4 regions of the Burkholderia sp. 22313 genome follow, and region 4 is predicted to be linked to each of the others. Evidence: riboswitches for the same ligand, from Rfam matches in the RefSeq annotation. Region 4 holds a riboswitch; each other region holds the start of a gene.
The links. A riboswitch is a leader RNA that binds a small molecule or an ion and turns the genes downstream of it on or off. The one in region 4 is predicted to bind cobalamin.
Positions count from the first base shown of each region.

Region 1: another riboswitch for cobalamin. It lies ahead of ACTJKF_RS09005 (HoxN/HupN/NixA family nickel/cobalt transporter); the one in region 4 lies ahead of ACTJKF_RS06290 (TonB-dependent receptor domain-containing protein).
Region 2: another riboswitch for cobalamin. It lies ahead of ACTJKF_RS05090 (FecCD family ABC transporter permease); the one in region 4 lies ahead of ACTJKF_RS06290 (TonB-dependent receptor domain-containing protein).
Region 3: another riboswitch for cobalamin. It lies ahead of cobG (precorrin-3B synthase); the one in region 4 lies ahead of ACTJKF_RS06290 (TonB-dependent receptor domain-containing protein).

Region 1 is NZ_JBQEON010000008.1:58,589-62,776, reverse strand. Features, by position in the region: gene cobO (cob(I)yrinic acid a,c-diamide adenosyltransferase) at 1-419, opposite strand, end outside; gene ACTJKF_RS09015 (cobalamin biosynthesis protein) at 454-828, opposite strand; gene cobA (uroporphyrinogen-III C-methyltransferase) at 828-1,637, opposite strand; cobalamin riboswitch at 1,748-1,983, opposite strand; cobalamin riboswitch at 2,109-2,372, shown strand; gene ACTJKF_RS09005 (HoxN/HupN/NixA family nickel/cobalt transporter) at 2,558-3,616, shown strand; gene cobW (cobalamin biosynthesis protein CobW) at 3,642-4,188, shown strand, end outside.
Region 2 is NZ_JBQEON010000004.1:59,378-63,565, reverse strand. Features, by position in the region: gene ACTJKF_RS05110 (EVE domain-containing protein) at 1-46, opposite strand, end outside; RNA gene ssrS (6S RNA) at 118-299, opposite strand; gene ACTJKF_RS05100 (cell division protein ZapA) at 380-694, opposite strand; gene ACTJKF_RS05095 (ATPase) at 691-1,041, opposite strand; cobalamin riboswitch at 1,208-1,461, shown strand; gene ACTJKF_RS05090 (FecCD family ABC transporter permease) at 1,900-2,898, shown strand; gene ACTJKF_RS05085 (ABC transporter ATP-binding protein) at 2,895-3,707, shown strand; gene cobT (nicotinate-nucleotide--dimethylbenzimidazole phosphoribosyltransferase) at 3,760-4,188, shown strand, end outside.
Region 3 is NZ_JBQEON010000008.1:36,592-40,779, forward strand. Features, by position in the region: gene ACTJKF_RS08900 (cobalt-precorrin-5B (C(1))-methyltransferase) at 1-242, opposite strand, end outside; gene cbiE (precorrin-6y C5,15-methyltransferase (decarboxylating) subunit CbiE) at 242-1,486, opposite strand; cobalamin riboswitch at 1,691-1,881, shown strand; gene cobG (precorrin-3B synthase) at 1,988-3,349, shown strand; gene ACTJKF_RS08915 (precorrin-8X methylmutase) at 3,342-3,968, shown strand; gene ACTJKF_RS08920 (precorrin-2 C(20)-methyltransferase) at 3,965-4,188, shown strand, end outside.
Region 4 is NZ_JBQEON010000005.1:59,624-63,811, forward strand. Features, by position in the region: gene ACTJKF_RS06280 (hypothetical protein) at 1-303, opposite strand, end outside; gene ACTJKF_RS06285 (AraC family transcriptional regulator ligand-binding domain-containing protein) at 473-1,528, shown strand; cobalamin riboswitch at 1,650-1,841, shown strand; gene ACTJKF_RS06290 (TonB-dependent receptor domain-containing protein) at 2,182-4,107, shown strand.

The DNA of each region.
Region 1 (4,188 bases), on a different contig from region 4:
TATTCGTACTTCAGCACGGTGTTCAGCTCGTCGAGGATCACCATCCGGTACTCGCCGCTTTCGATCATTCGGCGTGCCTCGTCCCAGCCCTTGCGCGCGGTCGCGATGTCGGCGTCGCGGTCCTGCGTGTTCCACGTGTAGCCGTCGCCCATCGTCACGAAGTCGCATTGCGCGACCGCGCCGAGGAAATCGCGCTCGGACGTATGCAGCGCGCCCTTGATGAACTGCACGACGCCGAGCCGCATGCCGTGGCCGAGCACGCGCACGGCCATGCCGAACGCGGCCGTGCTCTTGCCCTTGCCGTTGCCGGTGTTGACGATCAGCAGGCCCTTTTCCTGCGTGGCGGCAGCCTGCTTCTTTTCATGGCCGGCGCGACGGCGTTCGGTCATCCGTTGATGGGATTCGGCATCGGTTTTCATCGGGAGTCGTCCTGTCGAAAGCGGAACAAAGGATTCAGAGCGGGCCGGCGAGCGCGACCGTCACGCCGCCCAGGATGGATTTGGGGCCGAGCAGCCGGCCGTTGGGTGCCGCCAGCCGCGCGCACGGCTCGGCCACGCCCGCGACGCCGAAACGCGCCAGCGCGACAGTCGACGGGCCGCTCAATGCCGGTTCGGCGCATTGCGCGAGCTGCGCCGCGTCGAATGCGACGAGCGGCCAGCCGCGTCGCGCGCACAGCGTGCGCAGCGGTCGGGCCCGTGCCTTGTCGGCGAGCGTCGCGATAACGGCCGGCGCGGCGCCCGGGTAGTGCGCGAGCGCCGCGCGGATCGCGGCGTCGAGTTGCGCGGCGCTCACGCCCGCGCGGAACCCGACGCCGAGCGCGACGCGCATCAGCCGCGGCCGCCGAGCGCCGCGCGCACCGCGGGATCGTCGGCGAGCGCCGCGACGCGGCCGATCACGACGATCGCGGGCGAACCGATCGCGGTCGCGGCCACGCGCTCGACGACCGTGTCGAGCGTGGCCAGCACGTGCCGCTGTGCGTCGCGCGTCGCGTTTTCGATCGCCGCGCACGGCGTGTCGCCGGGCAGGCCGCCGTCAAGCAGCGCGGCCGCGATCGCGGCGAGCCGACGAATGCCCATGTAGACGACGATCGTCATGCGCGTCGCGGCCAGCGCGCGCCAGTCGGGTTCGTCGGCGCCCGCGCCGTGGCCCGTGACGAAGATCACGCCCTGCGCGTCGCCGCGATGCGTGACCGGAATGCCGAGCGCGGCCGGCGCGGCGATCCCGGCCGTGATGCCGTTCACGACCTCGACCGGGAAACCCGCCGCGCCGACCGCGAGCAACTCCTCGCCGCCGCGGCCGAACACGAACGGATCGCCGCCCTTGAGCCGCGCGACGCTGCGGCCCGCGCGCAGGTGCGCGAGCATCGCGGCGACGATCGTTTCCTGCGGGGTCGACGCATGGCCGCCGCGCTTGCCGACGTGCTCGATGCGCGCGTCGGCGCGCGCATGGCGCAGCACGTCGGGGTTCACGAGATCGTCGACGAGCAGCACGTCGGCCGCGGCGATCGCGCGCACGGCCTTCAGCGTGAGCAGATCGGCGTCGCCGGGGCCGGCGCCGACGAGCCAGGCGCGGCTCATCGGACGCGGCACGGCGCGCACCGTGTCGTGGCAGTGGAAAGGGGACAGCGAGCGGCACATCGGCGGCCGGCGGACAGGCAGTGCATGACGGATCGGGCGAAGCCCGCGCGAGCGCGGGCGAAATGCGCACCCCATCCGTCCCCCGCGGATCGGGCGTTCGGCGAGCCGCAGGCTCGCCCCTTGCGTCGGCCGGTATCCGGGCTGGCCGCTTGCCAGGCCGCAGCCTTCCCGCCCGCTGAAGGGCAGTGGCATCGCGGGCGGCCTGGGCGCGTGCGGGGGAATCGCGGCGCGCGGGCGGCGTACCGTTGCGGGGACAGCACAGGCCGGGCGGATGTCCGCCTCCTGTTTCCCGTTTAACTGCATGCACGGAATGCGCATGCGAGCACCGAACGCGGCGCATACGATAGCACAGCGGCCGGCCCGCGCGAACCTGCCGCGCAAGGGCCGGATACGGCTTCCGGCATCATGCCGGGCGCCGGCCGAATGCCCCCGGACGGCCCGTCCCGCCTTGACGCTCCCCGCACCGCCGCCTACACTCGCACGCGTTTTGGTGCTCGCGCGTGCCGCTCCGGCGCGCGCAGTTAAACGGGAAACAGGGAGCCTGCCTGCGCCGCAGTCGAGCCAACCTGTGCTGCCCCCGCAACGGTAAGCGAACGCGTCGCGCGCAAGCGCGACGCAGCGCCGCTTCGCCGCATGCCTGTCGCATGCGGACGACCGCCACTGGATGCCGCGCATCCGGGAAGGCGAAGCGGCGTGTTCGTCAGCCCGGATACCGGCCGAAACGTTGGGTTCAGCGCCGCGGGGAGGCGGCGCATCGTCCACGGCCGCAGTACGCCCGGACGTCCGAGCGTTTCCCGCTTCCTCCGCCGATCCGTCCGCAGCATGCGCGCGGGCCGGCGCGGCGAGCGGCAGGCGGCGCGGGCAGGGCACGCGGCAGCCGTGTTGGCATTCATCATGTCGACCGTTCGCAAGGGAGCATCATGCTCGACTCGTTCTTCCGCCTGTTCAACGACAGTCCGTCCGGGCTGCGCGGCAAAATCGTCGCGATCTACTCATTGCTCGTCGCATTCAACGTCGCCGCGTGGATCTGGGCCTTCGTCGCGTTTCGCGACCAGCCCGTGCTGCTGGGCACCGCGCTGCTCGCGTACGTGTTCGGGCTGCGCCACGCGGTCGATGCCGACCATATCGCCGCGATCGACAACGTCACGCGCAAGCTGATGCAGGAAGGCCGCAGCCCGCTCGGCGCGGGCCTGTTCTTCTCGCTCGGGCATTCGACCGTGGTGATCGTGATGTCGGTGGCCGTCGCGCTGACCGCGGCGTCGCTCGCGCGCTTCGAGAGCATGAAGACCTGGGGCGGCGTGATCAGCACGAGCGTGTCCGCGTTCTTCCTGCTGGTGCTCGCGGCCGCGAACCTGCTGATCCTGATCTCCGTGTACCGGACGTTTCGCGCGGCCCGCCGCGGCGAGGCGATCGTCGATGCCGATCTCGACATGCTGATGAACCAGCGCGGCGTGCTCGCGCGCCTGTTCCGGCCGCTGTTCCGCCTCGTGTCGCGCAGCTGGCACCTGTATCCGGTCGGCTTCCTGTTCGGCTTCGGCTTCGATACCGCGACCGAGATCGCGCTGTTCGGCATTTCGGCGACGCAGGTGCAGGGCGGCATGTCGTTCTGGTCGGTGATGGCGCTGCCGGCGCTGTTTACCGCAGGCATGACGCTCGTCGACACGACCGACGGCATCCTGATGATGGGCGCATACCGCTGGGCATACGTGCGGCCGATCCGCAAGATTTACTACAACATGACGATCACGTTCGTGTCGGTGCTGGTTGCCGCGCTGATCGGCGGCATCGAGGTGCTTGCGCTGCTCGCGGATAAACTCTCGCTGCAGGGCCCGGTGTGGCGTTTCTCGACGATGGTCGCCTCGCATTTCGGGATGCTCGGCTACGTCGTGATCGGCCTGTTCCTCGCGTGCTGGATCGTATCGGCCGCAATCTACCGCCTCAAACGCTACGACGAGATCGACGTGACGCTCTCGGCCTGACTCCCTTTTCTCCACAGGACCCACCATGACCCTACGCAAGCTTCCCGTCACGATCGTCACGGGCTTTCTCGGCAGCGGCAAGACCACGCTGATGCGGCACATCCTGCAGCACGCCGAAGGCCGCCGCATCGCGGTGATCGTCAACGAATTCGGCGAGCTCGGCATCGACGGCGAAATCCTCAAGGGCTGCGGCATCGGCTGCGACGACGCGGACGGCGCGCAGGACGAAGCGGCCGGCCAGCTGTACGAACTCGCGAACGGCTGCCTGTGCTGCACCGTGCAGGAAGAGTTCTACCCGGTGATGGAAGCGCTCGTCGAGCGCCGCGCCGACCTCGACCACGTGCTGATCGAGACGTCGGGCCTCGCGTTGCCGAAGCCGCTCGTCCAGGCCTTCAACTGGCCGACCATCCGCAACAGCTTCACGGTCGACGCGGTCGTGACCGTCGTCGACGGGCCGGCCGCCGCGAGCGGCCAGTTCGCGGAGAACCCGCAGGCCGTCGACGCGCAGCGCCGCGCCGATCCGAACCTCGACCACGAATCGCCGCTGCACGAACTGTTCGCCGATCAGCTGT
Region 2 (4,188 bases), on a different contig from region 4:
CGATGCTTGCTTCGTCCGGTTCGGACTTCATCAGCCAGTATTGCATGGATCGTGATCGACGCAGAAAGAGGCTGCTACAAAAGGAAACGGCATCGGGACTCGCCCGATGCCGTTGGATAGGCCCCCGCCTTGGCCGCTAGGCCGGCATCCTGAACCTGGGGTTCAGAATTGGTCGCAGTTAGCAGCACATCGGGTACATCAGACAGAGTGACGCGCGCGCCCGTGCTACAAATTTCCGCAACCGTGCACATGGCATTGGTTCAAGGAATATATGACCTTGGCGAACCAGGCAGGGAAGCTGATTGAACTGTGTTTCGTTGCGCCAATTTGACCACCGTTGATCGCCGAGATCAAGGGGAATCGACGCATCGATCAAACGTTACTGCGTCTCGTGCTGTGCGAGCACCGCGCCGAGCTGTTCGTTCATCTGGTGCATTGTACGACGGATTTCTTCCGCCGGAAATGCTTCACCGTGCCGCACGCTCGTTTGCAGCCGCAGCAATTCCGAGGCGAGCGACAGCGCGGCCATCACCGCGATGCGATCGGTGCCGCGCACCGAGCTGTTCGCGCGGATCTTCGACATTTCGGCGTCGACGCGTGCGACGGCCTCGAGCAGCGCCGCTTCGGTTTCGGCCGAGCAGGCGAGCCGATACGGCTGACCGAGAATCGAGACTTCGATCTGCTTGGTGCTCATGCATGTTCTCCGTGGCTGGCCGCGTCATCGCTGCCCGTGCGCGCCTGCGCATCCAGCAGATCGAGCTGATTGTCGGCTTGCTCGGCGTTCTTCGTGCGCGGCAGCTTTTCGAGAATCGCGTTCAGTTTGACCTGGGCGTCGTCGATCTTTGCCGACAGCGTGTCGCGCTCGGCCGCGAGCGCATTGCGTTCGTCGCGCAGTTGCGCGAGTTCCGCGCGGACGGTGTCCGCTTCCGCGCGCATTTGCGCGACCTGCTCCTCGAGCGCGAGCCGTTCCGAGTGATAGCGCTTGTTCAGCGAAATCAGACGGCCAATATTTTGAGATAAGGTTTCGAGTTCGTTGAGCATCTGCTGCGTCCTCTAAAGACCCAGCATTTTAGCGCGGAATAACGCGCATTCCGACATCTGTAACGTTTCCAGTCGTAACACCCCGGCTTCATGCCGCGAATACGCGGGTCCGGCACGCCTTTCGCACGCGTTTTCGACGCTTTCTTGACGCTCGCGCGGCCCGCTCCTAAACTGGCGCCGCCTCGGTGCTCGCGCGTGCGTCGCGCGGTTAAACGGGAAGCAGGGCGCGTACTCCGCCCGGAGATCGCCAACCTGCGCTGCCCCCGCAACGGTAAGCGGCCGCGTCGCATGACGCAGGCCGGCTCGGGCGCGTTTCGCGTGCAGGTTCGCACGTGGGCGCGGGCCACTGCGCGCGACACGCGCGGGAAGGCGAGCCGGTATGCCGCCAGCCCGGATACCGGCCGAGGCGAGGAGCCCGCACGGGCTTCGTGACGCGCGGCCTGCGGGGAAGCGGGGCGCGCAGTGCTTCACGGGACTTGTCTTCGATGCTGACCCCAATCGTCCACGTGGCATCCGGCGCATGCCGTGGCTTGCCGTTTGCCGCGGTCGCGCGGACTGCGGTGCATGCCGATTCGTCCGGATCGATGGCGACGCACGTCGTCGTCACGCGAATCGACCCGATGCCGCACCTTCCACTATATTGCGCAGAACGCCGGCCGCGCGAAGGTGCGGCCCGACGGCGCGCGGCCGTCGCATGCCGGCATGACCGACGTGCGGCGCTACCGCCGCAACCACCCGTTCAACAAGGATGACGAGCTTGTCTATGCCTGCAATACGCCGCAGCGCGCCCGTATCGCGCGCGGCCGGCCACCGCGGTCAGCCGACGTGTCGCGTGTCATGCACGGCGCCGCGCGTCGCATGAGCGCCGCGCGTGCCGCCGCGATCTGGGCCGTGCTGGCGGCCGTGGTCGCGGTGCTGTTCGTCGCGTCGCTGTCGATCGGCAGCGTGCCGATGTCGCCGTGGCAGGCGCTTGGGTCGCTCGTGCCGCATGGCGGCGACGCGCTGTTCGCCGACATTGTGCGCACGCTGCGATTGCCGCGCGCGCTAGCAGGCTTCGCGTGCGGCGCGCTGCTCGCGCTGGCCGGCGCGCTGCTGCAGGTGCTGCTGCGCAATCCGCTCGCGGAGCCGTACGTGCTCGGCGTGTCCGGTGGCGCGGCGGGTTTCGCGCTCGTCGCGATGATCGCGGGCGCCGCGTGGTGGCTCGTCGATGCGTCCGCGTTCGCCGGCGCGCTCGTGTCGGTCGCGCTGGTGCTGGGGCTCGCGCGCCGCGAGCTGTGGCGCGGCGACTCGCGCGATGCGTCGCCGCGACTGCTGCTCACGGGCGTCGTGATCGCGGCCGGGTGGGGCGCGCTCGTCACGCTGCTGTTGTCGCTCGCGCCCGATGCGCGGCTGCGCGGCATCATCTTCTGGCTGACGGGCGACCTGAACGGCGTGACGGCGCCGTGGTTCGCATGGGGCGCGCTGCTGCTGGCCGCCTGTGTCGCGCTGCCGGCCGCGCCGCAACTGAACGTGCTGCTGCGCGGCGACGCGACCGCGCTCGCGCTCGGCGTGCCGGTCGCGCGACTGCGCGTGCGGATCTATCTCGTCGCGTCGCTGGCCGCCGCGGCGGCAGTGACGACGGCCGGCACGATCGGCTTCGTCGGCCTCGTCGTGCCGCACGCGCTGCGGCTCGCCTTCGGCAACGACCAGCGCATGCTGCTGCCGGCGGCAATGCTCGCGGGCGGCGGCGGCGTGATGGCGGCGGACCTGCTCGCGCGCACCGCGATCGCGCCCGCGCAATTGCCGGTCGGCGTGATGACCGCGTTGGCCGGCGTGCCGGTGTTCCTGTGGATGTTGCTGAGGAGACCGATGCGATGACGCACACCGCACCGCACACCGCCGGCGACATCGCCTATGCGGCAGTCGACCTGACACTGAAGGCCGGCGAGCGGACGTTGCTCGCCGGCTTCACGCAGGCGTTCCGGCCCGGCGAGATCTGGTGCGTCGCGGGGCCGAACGGCGCCGGCAAGACGACGCTGCTCGCGACGCTCGCAGGCCTGCAGCAGCCGGCCGGCGGCCAGGTCGCGATCGACGGCCGGCCGCTCGCTGCGTGGCCGCCCGAACAGCTCGCGCGGCGCCGCGCGCTGATGCCGCAGCAACTGCACGACGCCTTCAGTGCGACGGTATTCGACACGGTGCTGCTCAACCGCTTTCCGTATCTCGGCGGCTGGGGCTGGGAGCGCGACGGCGACCGCGCGGCCGCGCACGACGCGCTCGCGACGTTCGGGCTGACCGCGCTCGCGTCGCGCGACGTGCTGTCGCTGTCGGGCGGCGAGCGGCAGCGCGTCGCGCTGGCCGCGACGCTGTGCCAGGACGCGCCGCTGATGTTGCTCGACGAACCGCTCGCGCATCTCGACCTGCATCACCAGATCGACGGCCTGACCGCGTTGAATGCGTGGCTCGACGCGGGCCCGCGCACGGTGCTGTTCTCGTGCCACGACCTGAATCTCGCGCGGCGTTTCGCGACGCACGCGCTGTTGCTCGACGGCCGCGGTCACGCGTGGGCCGGCCCCGTGCACGACGTGCTGACGCCGGCGCGCGCGAGCGACGCGTTCGGCTATCCGCTCGTGCTGATCCGCGAGAACGGCCGCGACGCGCTGTTGCCCGCGTGGCCCGAGCGGCGATGATCTTCCTTCTTTCGACGCGCGGCACCGGCCGCGCCAACGAGGCAACCTTCCGATGACGAATTCGACCGCCCAGACCGCCGAGACCGCCCACACCGATTTCCCGCCCGCGATCGCGCCGCTCGACGACGTGCTGCGCAAGCGCCTGCAGCATGTGATCGATCACAAGACCAAGCCGCCCGGCAGTCTCGGCCAGCTCGAGGCGATCGCGCTGCAGATCGGCCTGATCCAGCGCACCGAGCGGCCGCAGGTGCAGCGCCCCGTGACGATCGTGTTCGCCGGCGACCACGGGATCGCGGCCGAGGGCGTGAGCCCGTATCCGCAGTCGGTCACCGCGCAGATGGTCGCGAACTTCCTGGCCGGCGGCGCGGCGATCAATGCGTTCTCGAGTGTCGCGCAGAGCGCGCTCGAGATCGTCGATGCGGGCGTCGCGTCGCCGCTGCCGGTGTCCGACCGGCTCGTGTCGCTGCCGGTCGCGCGCGGC
Region 3 (4,188 bases), on a different contig from region 4:
GTGACGTCCGGATCGTCGCCGGCGTCCTTGAGCGTGCCGGCCTCGGCGCCGTCGGCCATGGCGCGGCAGAACTCGAGCCGCATCATCACGCGCTGCCCCTTCGGCAACACGATCTCGACCGCATCGTCCGCGCGGCCCGCGAGCAGCAGGCGCGCGGCGGCGAGCGACGTCGCGGTCGCGCAGCTGCCGGTCGTGTAGCCGAACCGCAGCGGTGCCGGTTGTTCGGGGGTTTCGTCGCGCATCAGGGGAGGTCCGTGACGTGCGCGGCGTCCGCGACCGCGGAATCGGGCTTGCGCACGTCATACAGCGTGACGGGCAACGGCTGCCGCCACGTGTCGAAGCGGCCGAGCGGCTCGGCGTGCGCGAGCGACACACGCGTGAGCGTGCCGCCGTGCGCGTCGCGCCACGCGGCGAGCGCCAGTTCGCCTTGCAGCGTGACCGCGTTCGCGACGAGCCGGCCGCCGGGTTTCAGCGCCCGCCAGCACGCGTCGAGCACGCCGGCTGCGGTCGCGCCACCGCCGATGAAGACCGCGTCGGGCACGGCGAGCCCCGCGAGCGCATCGGGTGCGCGGCCCGCGACGAGTTGCAGGCCCGGCACGCCGAGCGCGTCGCGGTTGTGCTCGATGAAGCGTTGGCGCTCCGCATGCGACTCGATCGCGATCGCCTGGCACGACGGATGCGCGCGCATCCATTCGATGCCGATCGAGCCGCTGCCCGCGCCGACGTCCCACAGCAGCTCGCCGGGTGCGGGTGCGAGGCGCCCGAGCGTCAACGCGCGCATGTCGCGCTTGGTCAACTGGCCGTCGTGGCGGTAGGCGTCGTCGGGCAGGCCGGGCGTGAGCGCACGGCGCGGCGCATCGGGGCCGGCCTGGCAGTCGAGGGCGACAAGGTTGAGCGCGGCGGTTTCGCCGACGTGCCAGTCCTGCGCGAGGCTGTCGAGACGCCGCTCGAGCGGGCCGCCGAGATGTTCGAACACGCTGATGCGCGTCGGGCCGAAGCCGCGCGCGGTCAGTTCGGCGGCGACCGTGGCCGGCGTGCGGCCGTCGGCGCTCAGCACGAACAGCCGCCGGCCCGGCAGCAGGTGACGCGCGAGCGTCGCGAGCGGCCGGCCGACGAGCGACACCGCGCCGGTGTCCTGCAACGCCCAGCCGAGCCGCGCGGCCGCCAGCGACAGCGACGATGGGGCGGGCAGCACGCGCCATTCGTCGGGGGCGAGTTCGCGCGCGAGCGTGGCACCGACGCCGAACAGCATCGGGTCGCCGCTCGCGAGCACGCAGACCGGCGTGCCGCGCTGCGCGAGCAGGCCCGACACATCGAACGGCGACGGCCACGCTTCGCGGGCGGCCGGCAGCCGCGCAGGCAGCATGTCGAGGTGCCGCTTCGCACCGACGACCCGCGCCGCCTCGAACAGCGCGCGCCGCGCGCCGCGCCCGAGCCCCGCGTAGCCGTCGTCGCCGATGCCCACTATCGTCAGCCACGCCGTCATGCACCCTTCCCCTTCATCCGATTCCATCGAGTCGCCGCACGGCGGCCGTGAAGGCGCCGGTGCGGCCGTCCGCGTTGCGAAAGTCGGCATGGTACCGTGTTCCATCGCGCGTTTCATCTGCCGGGGCGCCGATGCCGGACGCCGTTTCGCCTAGGTCACGGCACCCGTTCGGCGGTCGCGAAGCACCGCGGAAATCGGGTATCCTACGGCCGTTCGTTCGCCGGTGCCCTTCGGGGCCGAAGAGGGAACACAGGGCGCGCTTCGCGCCGCTGTGGCTGCCCCCGCAACTGTAGACAGCGAGCCGCGCTCCCCCTCATGCCACTGGATTCACCGGGAAGGCCGGGAGCCGGCGCCGACCTGTCAGCCAGGAGACCTGCCGGCCTGAAAGTGCGTGCGTGCCAGTCGGCGTCGGGCGGGGTGTACCGATGCGTTGGCCGCGGCGCGACACTGTCCCGGTATCCCGTGAGTTCCGCCCCCGTTTCGATTCCTGCGTCGTCCGTCGTGCGCCCGTCGGCTTGCCCGGGGCTCATGCGCGTCGTCGCGGCCGCCGATGGCGGATTGTGCAGGATCAAGCTGCCGGGCGGCCGGCTCGATGCGCGCCAGGCGCGCGCGATCGCCGCCGCGGCCCGCGCCTACGGCTCCGGGGCGATCGACGCGACCAATCGCGCGAATCTCCAGCTGCGCGGCATACGCGACGGCGCGGCCGATTCGCTGGCCAGCGCGTTGCTCGATGCCGGGCTCGGCCCGCGCGCGAGCCGCGGCGATCCGGCTCCGGACCGCGCCGCGCTCGCCGCGGCCGACGACGTCCGCAACCTGATGCTCAGCCCGCTCGCGGGGCGCGATCCCGACGCGTTGCTCGACAGCCACGCACTCGCGCTGCCGTTGCTCGACATGCTCGCGCGCGAGCCGCGCCGTGGCGAGCTGTCGCCGAAATTCTCGATCCAGCTCGACGGCGGCGAAGCGGTCGCGGCACTCGATCATCCGCACGACATCTGGCTCGCCGCGTGGCGTCGCGGCGACGGCGCGGTGCGCATCGCCGCGGGCCTGGCCGGCTGTCCGCCGGTTTCGTCGGACGATTCGCCCGCGTCGTTCGACGTGGCGCCGGACCAGGCCGTCGCGCTGGTCCATGCGTTACTGCTCGCGTTTCTCGATCTCGCGCCGGCCGACGTCACGCGGATGCGCGGATTACTCGCGACCGGCCGCGAATGCGCGTTGCGCGAGCGCACGCAGCACTACGCGCCCTTTCCGCTCGACACCGATCCGGCACTGGCCGGCTGGCGGCGTACGCCGGCCGATCCGGCGCTGCGCTTCGGCGCCCGGCCGTCGCTCGACACGCAGCACAGCAGCATCGGCGCGCAATGCGTGCTCGGCCGGCTCGACGCGACGCAACTGGAACGGCTGGCGGCGCTTGCCGACTCCGATGGCGACGGCACGCTGTCGATGACGCCGTGGCAAGGCGTGTTCGTGCACGGCGTGCGGCACGAACGTGCGCCGGCCGTGCTCGACGGTCTCGCGTCGCTCGGTCTCGTCTGCACGCCGTCCGCCCCGCTGGCGTCGCTCGTCGCCTGCACCGGCAGCGCGGGTTGCGCGAAATCGCGCGCCGATACGAAACGCGATGCGCTCGCGCTCGCCGCGCGCGTCGCATACCCGGCCGACGTGCACCTGACCGGCTGCGAGCGCCACTGTGCGCTGCCGCACCCCGCTACACACACGCTCGTCGCGGTGGCGCCCGCCCGCTACGACCTTTACCGGCGCGATGCCGGCGCGGGCCTCGGCGCCCCGCTCGCGCGCCATCTGACGATTGACCAGGCCGCGGCCCGACTCACGGGCGCGCGGCACAGCCAGGACACCACCGATGCTTGACTACATTCGCGACGGGCAGGAAATCTACCGCCAGTCGTTCGCGACGATCCGCGCCGAGGCCGACCTGTCGCGGGTTCCGCCCGATCTCGAGAAGCTCGCGGTGCGCGTGATCCACGCGTGCGGGATGGTCGATGTCGTCTACGACCTGCGCTTCTCGGCCGGCGCCGGCACGGCGGGCCGCACCGCCCTTGCGGCGGGCGCGCCGATCCTGTGCGACGCGAAGATGGTCGCCGAAGGCATCACGCGCGCGCGGCTGCCGGCCGGCAATCGCGTGCTCTGCACGCTTGGCGAGCCGGAAGTGCCCGACCTCGCGCGGCATCTCGGCAACACGCGCTCGGCCGCGGCGCTCGAACTGTGGCGAGCGCATCTGGCCGGCAGCGTCGTCGTGATCGGCAACGCGCCGACCGCGCTGTTCCACCTGCTCGACATGATCGACGCCGGCGCGCCGCGCCCCGCGCTGATTCTCGGCTTTCCGGTCGGCTTCATCGGCGCGGCCGAGTCGAAGGCGATGCTCGACGCGAACAGCCGCGGCGTGCCGTACGTCGCGCTGCTCGGCCGGCGCGGCGGCAGCGCGATGGCCGCCGCCGCGGTCAACGCACTCGCGACGGAGGCCGAATGACCGCCCCGCGCGGACGCCTGTTCGGGGTCGGCGTCGGCCCCGGCGACCCTGAACTGATGACGATCAAGGCGCTGCGCGTTCTGCAGGCCGCGCCGGTGGTTGCGTATTTCGTCGCGAAGGGCAAGAAAGGCAATGCGTACGGCATCGTCGAGGCGCACCTGCTCGACGCGCAGACGCAACTGCCGCTCGTCTATCCGGTGACGACCGAGGCGCTGCCGCC
Region 4 (4,188 bases):
ATCGGCGTCCGTCATCACATGGCGGCGGCGGGCATCGCACAGCCCGTCGACGGCCATCCAGAACGCGACGACGTCGCCGTCGGTCAGTGCGCGCATCCGGTAGTACGACGGTGCGTCGGCGACCTGCCACGTCAGCCACAGCGTGCTCGATTGCCCCGGCACCGCGACGGGCGGCGACACCCAGCGGCCGCCGGCCGTCAGTCCGCGTGCCGCGTGGCCCGGCAGGTAGCGCTCGCGCAGCAGCGCCAGGACGTCGGGAATGCGCTCGGGCTCGAGGGTGATTTCGTCTACGATCTGGATCATGCGCGGGTCGTCTCGGAGGGTTCGCGGCGGGAAGCGAAACCGGCCGCCTACGCCGTTCCGGCGAGGCCGGAAGCGGCCGGCATGGATAGCATTCTTGCGTGGCGGCGCGCGGCGAACCCCTACCGGCCCGCTCACCGGCCCCTGTCGCAACGCTCACATTGGGAGACACATGAAACAGCGCGCATTGCCGGCACGCGGCCGCGTGCTGCCGGGCCTCGGCGCCCGCCTGCTCGACGAACTGGCGCGCAGCGGCGTGCGGCCGACGCCATCGCCGCCATCGCCGGCGTCGCCTGCCGTGGCCGCCGCGTCGGCCACGACGCCCCGCGGCTTCGTCGCGCTGTATCGCGACGCGATCGAGCGGCTCGAAGCGCAGGTCGCGCGCGGCGACGGCCATCCGCCGATGCGCAAGCAGGAAGTCGACCTGATGTGCCGCTGCCTGCTCAGTTGCGCGACGCTCGCCGAGGCGATCCGCTGCGCGGCCGAGTTCTGCGAGATGCTGACGCCGCGCGCCGGCGTGCTGTCGCTGACGGTGCGCGACGGGCACGCGATGTTCCGGATGGATTCGCTGCGCCGCACACGCAGCCCGGCCGCGTGCCTCGTCGACCTGACCGGGCTGTTCTGCTATCTGCAGCTGTTCGGCTGGCTGATCGGGCAGCCGCTGCGGCCGGACGAAGTCTGGCTCGGCCATCCGCGCCGCGACGACGCGATGCCGCTGCTCGGCCTGTTCAACGCGCCGGTCCACGTCGGCCGCAAGACCTACGGCTTCGCGTTCGACGCGACGCGGCTCGACGCCCGCGTGATCCGCCAGCCGGGCGAGCTCACCGCGTTCCTCGTCGATTTTCCGTTTCGTCTGATCGATGCGACGCCGGCCGTCGTGTCATGGTCGCAGCAGGTGCGCGGCTTTCTCGACGCGGCGCTCGCCCGCGAGCAGGCGCTGCCGGCGCTCGCGGAGCTGGCGGCGTGGCTCGGCGTCAGCGAGGCGACCTTGCGGCGGCGGCTGAGCGCCGAAGGCAGCGGCTACCACGTGCTGCGCGAGCAATGCCTGGCCGACGTCGCGCGACGCTGCCTGCGCGAATCGGACTGGCCGGTCGCGCGGATCGCCGCGCATCTCGGGTTCGGCGGCGAGGAAGCGTTCCGGCGCGCGTTCGTGCGATGGACGGGCGTGGCGCCGAGCCGGTTCCGGCGCGACGGCAGCGCCGCCGGCATGCCGTTTCATCAGACGTGAAACCCGACGGGAAGCGCGGTTCGAACGCCCCAAGCGCAAGGACCTGGAAAACATTCGGCGAACACTGACGTTTTTTCGCATCCCGGGCACCCCGGCAATTGACGCACCGGAGCGCTCGCCATTACGCTTGCGCGCTGATGGTTCCCCGGAACGGGATCAAAAGGGAACGCAGGGAGGCCACGCCTCGAATCTGCGGCTGCCCCCGCAACTGTAAGCGGCGAATCCGCGCCACCGCACGCCACTGGGAAACCGGGAAGGCCGGCGCGAATGACGACCCGCGAGCCAGGAGACCTGCCATCGACCCGAGGTCCAAGCAGCCGCACCGGGCGGGGTGTCCCGATGCGCCAGGCACCGCCGTTGGCGGTCGCTCCGTTGCATGGACGGCCCGACCTCAGGACCCTTCCGATGTCCACGCTTGCCGAATTCGCTTCCACGCGGGAAGCGTCGCGCCCTCGCATCGCCGCCCTCACGCGCGGCGTGCCGGCGCGCGTCTCGTTCGTCACCTCCATCACGTTCGACACGTGCGATGACGACTCGCGCGACAACCGCACATGCTGCCCGGCCTCTCCGCGAACCGACACGAACCCGGGCGGCACGCACCGCCCTCCGCTTACGCTCGCCGTACCCGCAACACGATCACGCTTCGCTGCCTCATGAACCTTCGCCACCTTCTCGCCACGTCCGCCGCCACGGCGCTGCTCTCCCCGATCGCCCATGCTGCCGGCGACACGGCGCCTACGCAGGCGCAGCCCGCGGACGGCGCTGACCTGCCGACCATCAGCGTGACCGACACGCGCCACCTGCCCGAGTCGTTCGACCAGCGCTATGCGACCACGCAGGTGCTCACGCGCGCCGATCTCGACCGGCTGTCGCCGAACGACCCGAGCATCACGCAGGCGCTCGCGACGCTGCCGGGCGTGACCGTCTCGCAGACCGGCGGCCCGGGATCCTCGGCGTCGGTCAGCATTCGCGGCTCGTCGGCCAGCCAGGTCGCGGTGTTCATCGACGGGATCCGGATCGGCTCGCCGACCACCGGCGTCGCGCCGTGGGCCGACCTGCCGACCGAAGCGTTCGAGCGCGTCGAGGTGATTTCGGGGCCGGCCGCCGCGTCGTTCGGCGCGAACGCGATGGGCGGCGTCGTGCAGTTGTTCACGCGCCGCGCGGCCAACCAGCCGAACCGGACCATCGTGTCGTTCGGCGGCGGCTCGAACAAGACCTTCGACACGCAGTTGCGCACGTCGGGCACCGTGCCGTCGACGGGGCCGCTCGCCGCGCTCGGCGGCCTCACCTACGCACTCGGGCTGCACGACTACAACACGGCCGGCATCGACGCGACGCGGCCCGTGTTGCCGTACCACGAGGACGGCCGCAATCCGTACCATGCGCAGGATCTCGATGCGCGCCTCGGCTATGCGCGCGACAACTGGTCGATCTCGACGTTCGCGCTGGTTCACCGTTCCGACCTGTCTTATGACAACGCCGGCTATGCGGACCGCCAGCTCGATCATCAACTGACGACCGGCCTCGCGTTCCATCTCGACATCACGCCCGACACGCAGTTCGACCAGTCGTTCGGTTATGCGAACGATCGCCAGTTCCTGTATGCGAGCGACCCGACCATTCCGACCGACCAGATCAACTCGCAGCGCATCACGTCGTCGACGTCGCTGACCCATCAGGCGCACGGCTTCCATCTGTTCGGCCTGCCGCTGTCCGGCGAGACGAAGATCGCGTACGACTTCACGCGCGAGCAGGCGTTCCTGCCGATCGACGTGCCGGACGGCGTGCCGACGCGCAACGATTCCGCGTTCTCGCTGCATCAGTCGGCGACGCTCGGCAGCGTGACGATGTTCGTCGCCGGCCGTCACGAGATCATCGCGGGGAAAGCCGTGAACACCGGCAACGCGGCGCTCGCCTGGGCGATCACGCCGGTTTATACGGCGCGCGTGTCGTACGGCAACGCGTTCCGCCTGCCGAGCTTCAACGACCTGTATTACCCCGGCTACGGCAATCCGGACCTGAACCCCGAACGCAGCGATTCGGTCGAGGCCGCGCTCGACGCGAACACCGCGTACGGCACGTTCAGCGCCGCGATCTACGACACGCGCGTCAACAACCTGATCGCGTACAACCCCGCGACGTTCTCGCCGATGAACATCGGCCGCGCGCATATCCGCGGCATCGACCTGTCGTACAAGGGCACGATCGGCCGCTCTACGCCGGTGAGCGTCGCGATCGGGTTCCTGAACCCGCAGGACGAAACCAACGACAGCTGGCTGAACCGCCGGCCGCGCCAGACCGTCAGCGTGAACGTCGACCACACGTGGGACGAATTTCACCTGCACGCACTGAGCACGGGCGCGTCGCTGACCTACGGCGGCACGACGTTCGACGACCCGGTCAACACGACGTACCTGCCGTCGTACCTGAGCGTGAACCTGCGCGCGTCGTACCGGATCAACGCGCATCTGACGGTGTCGGCGACGCTGTCGAACCTGTTCGACCGCCAGTACATGACCGCGTACGGCTACAACACGCTCGGCCGCACCGCGTTCGGCAAGGTCAGCTATACGTTCTGACGGGCTGATGCGGAGGCCTCGGCGCGGTGTGCGGCGAGGCCTCGGTCGGGAAGTTGGCCGGGGCAGCGCCGACGGGTCGGG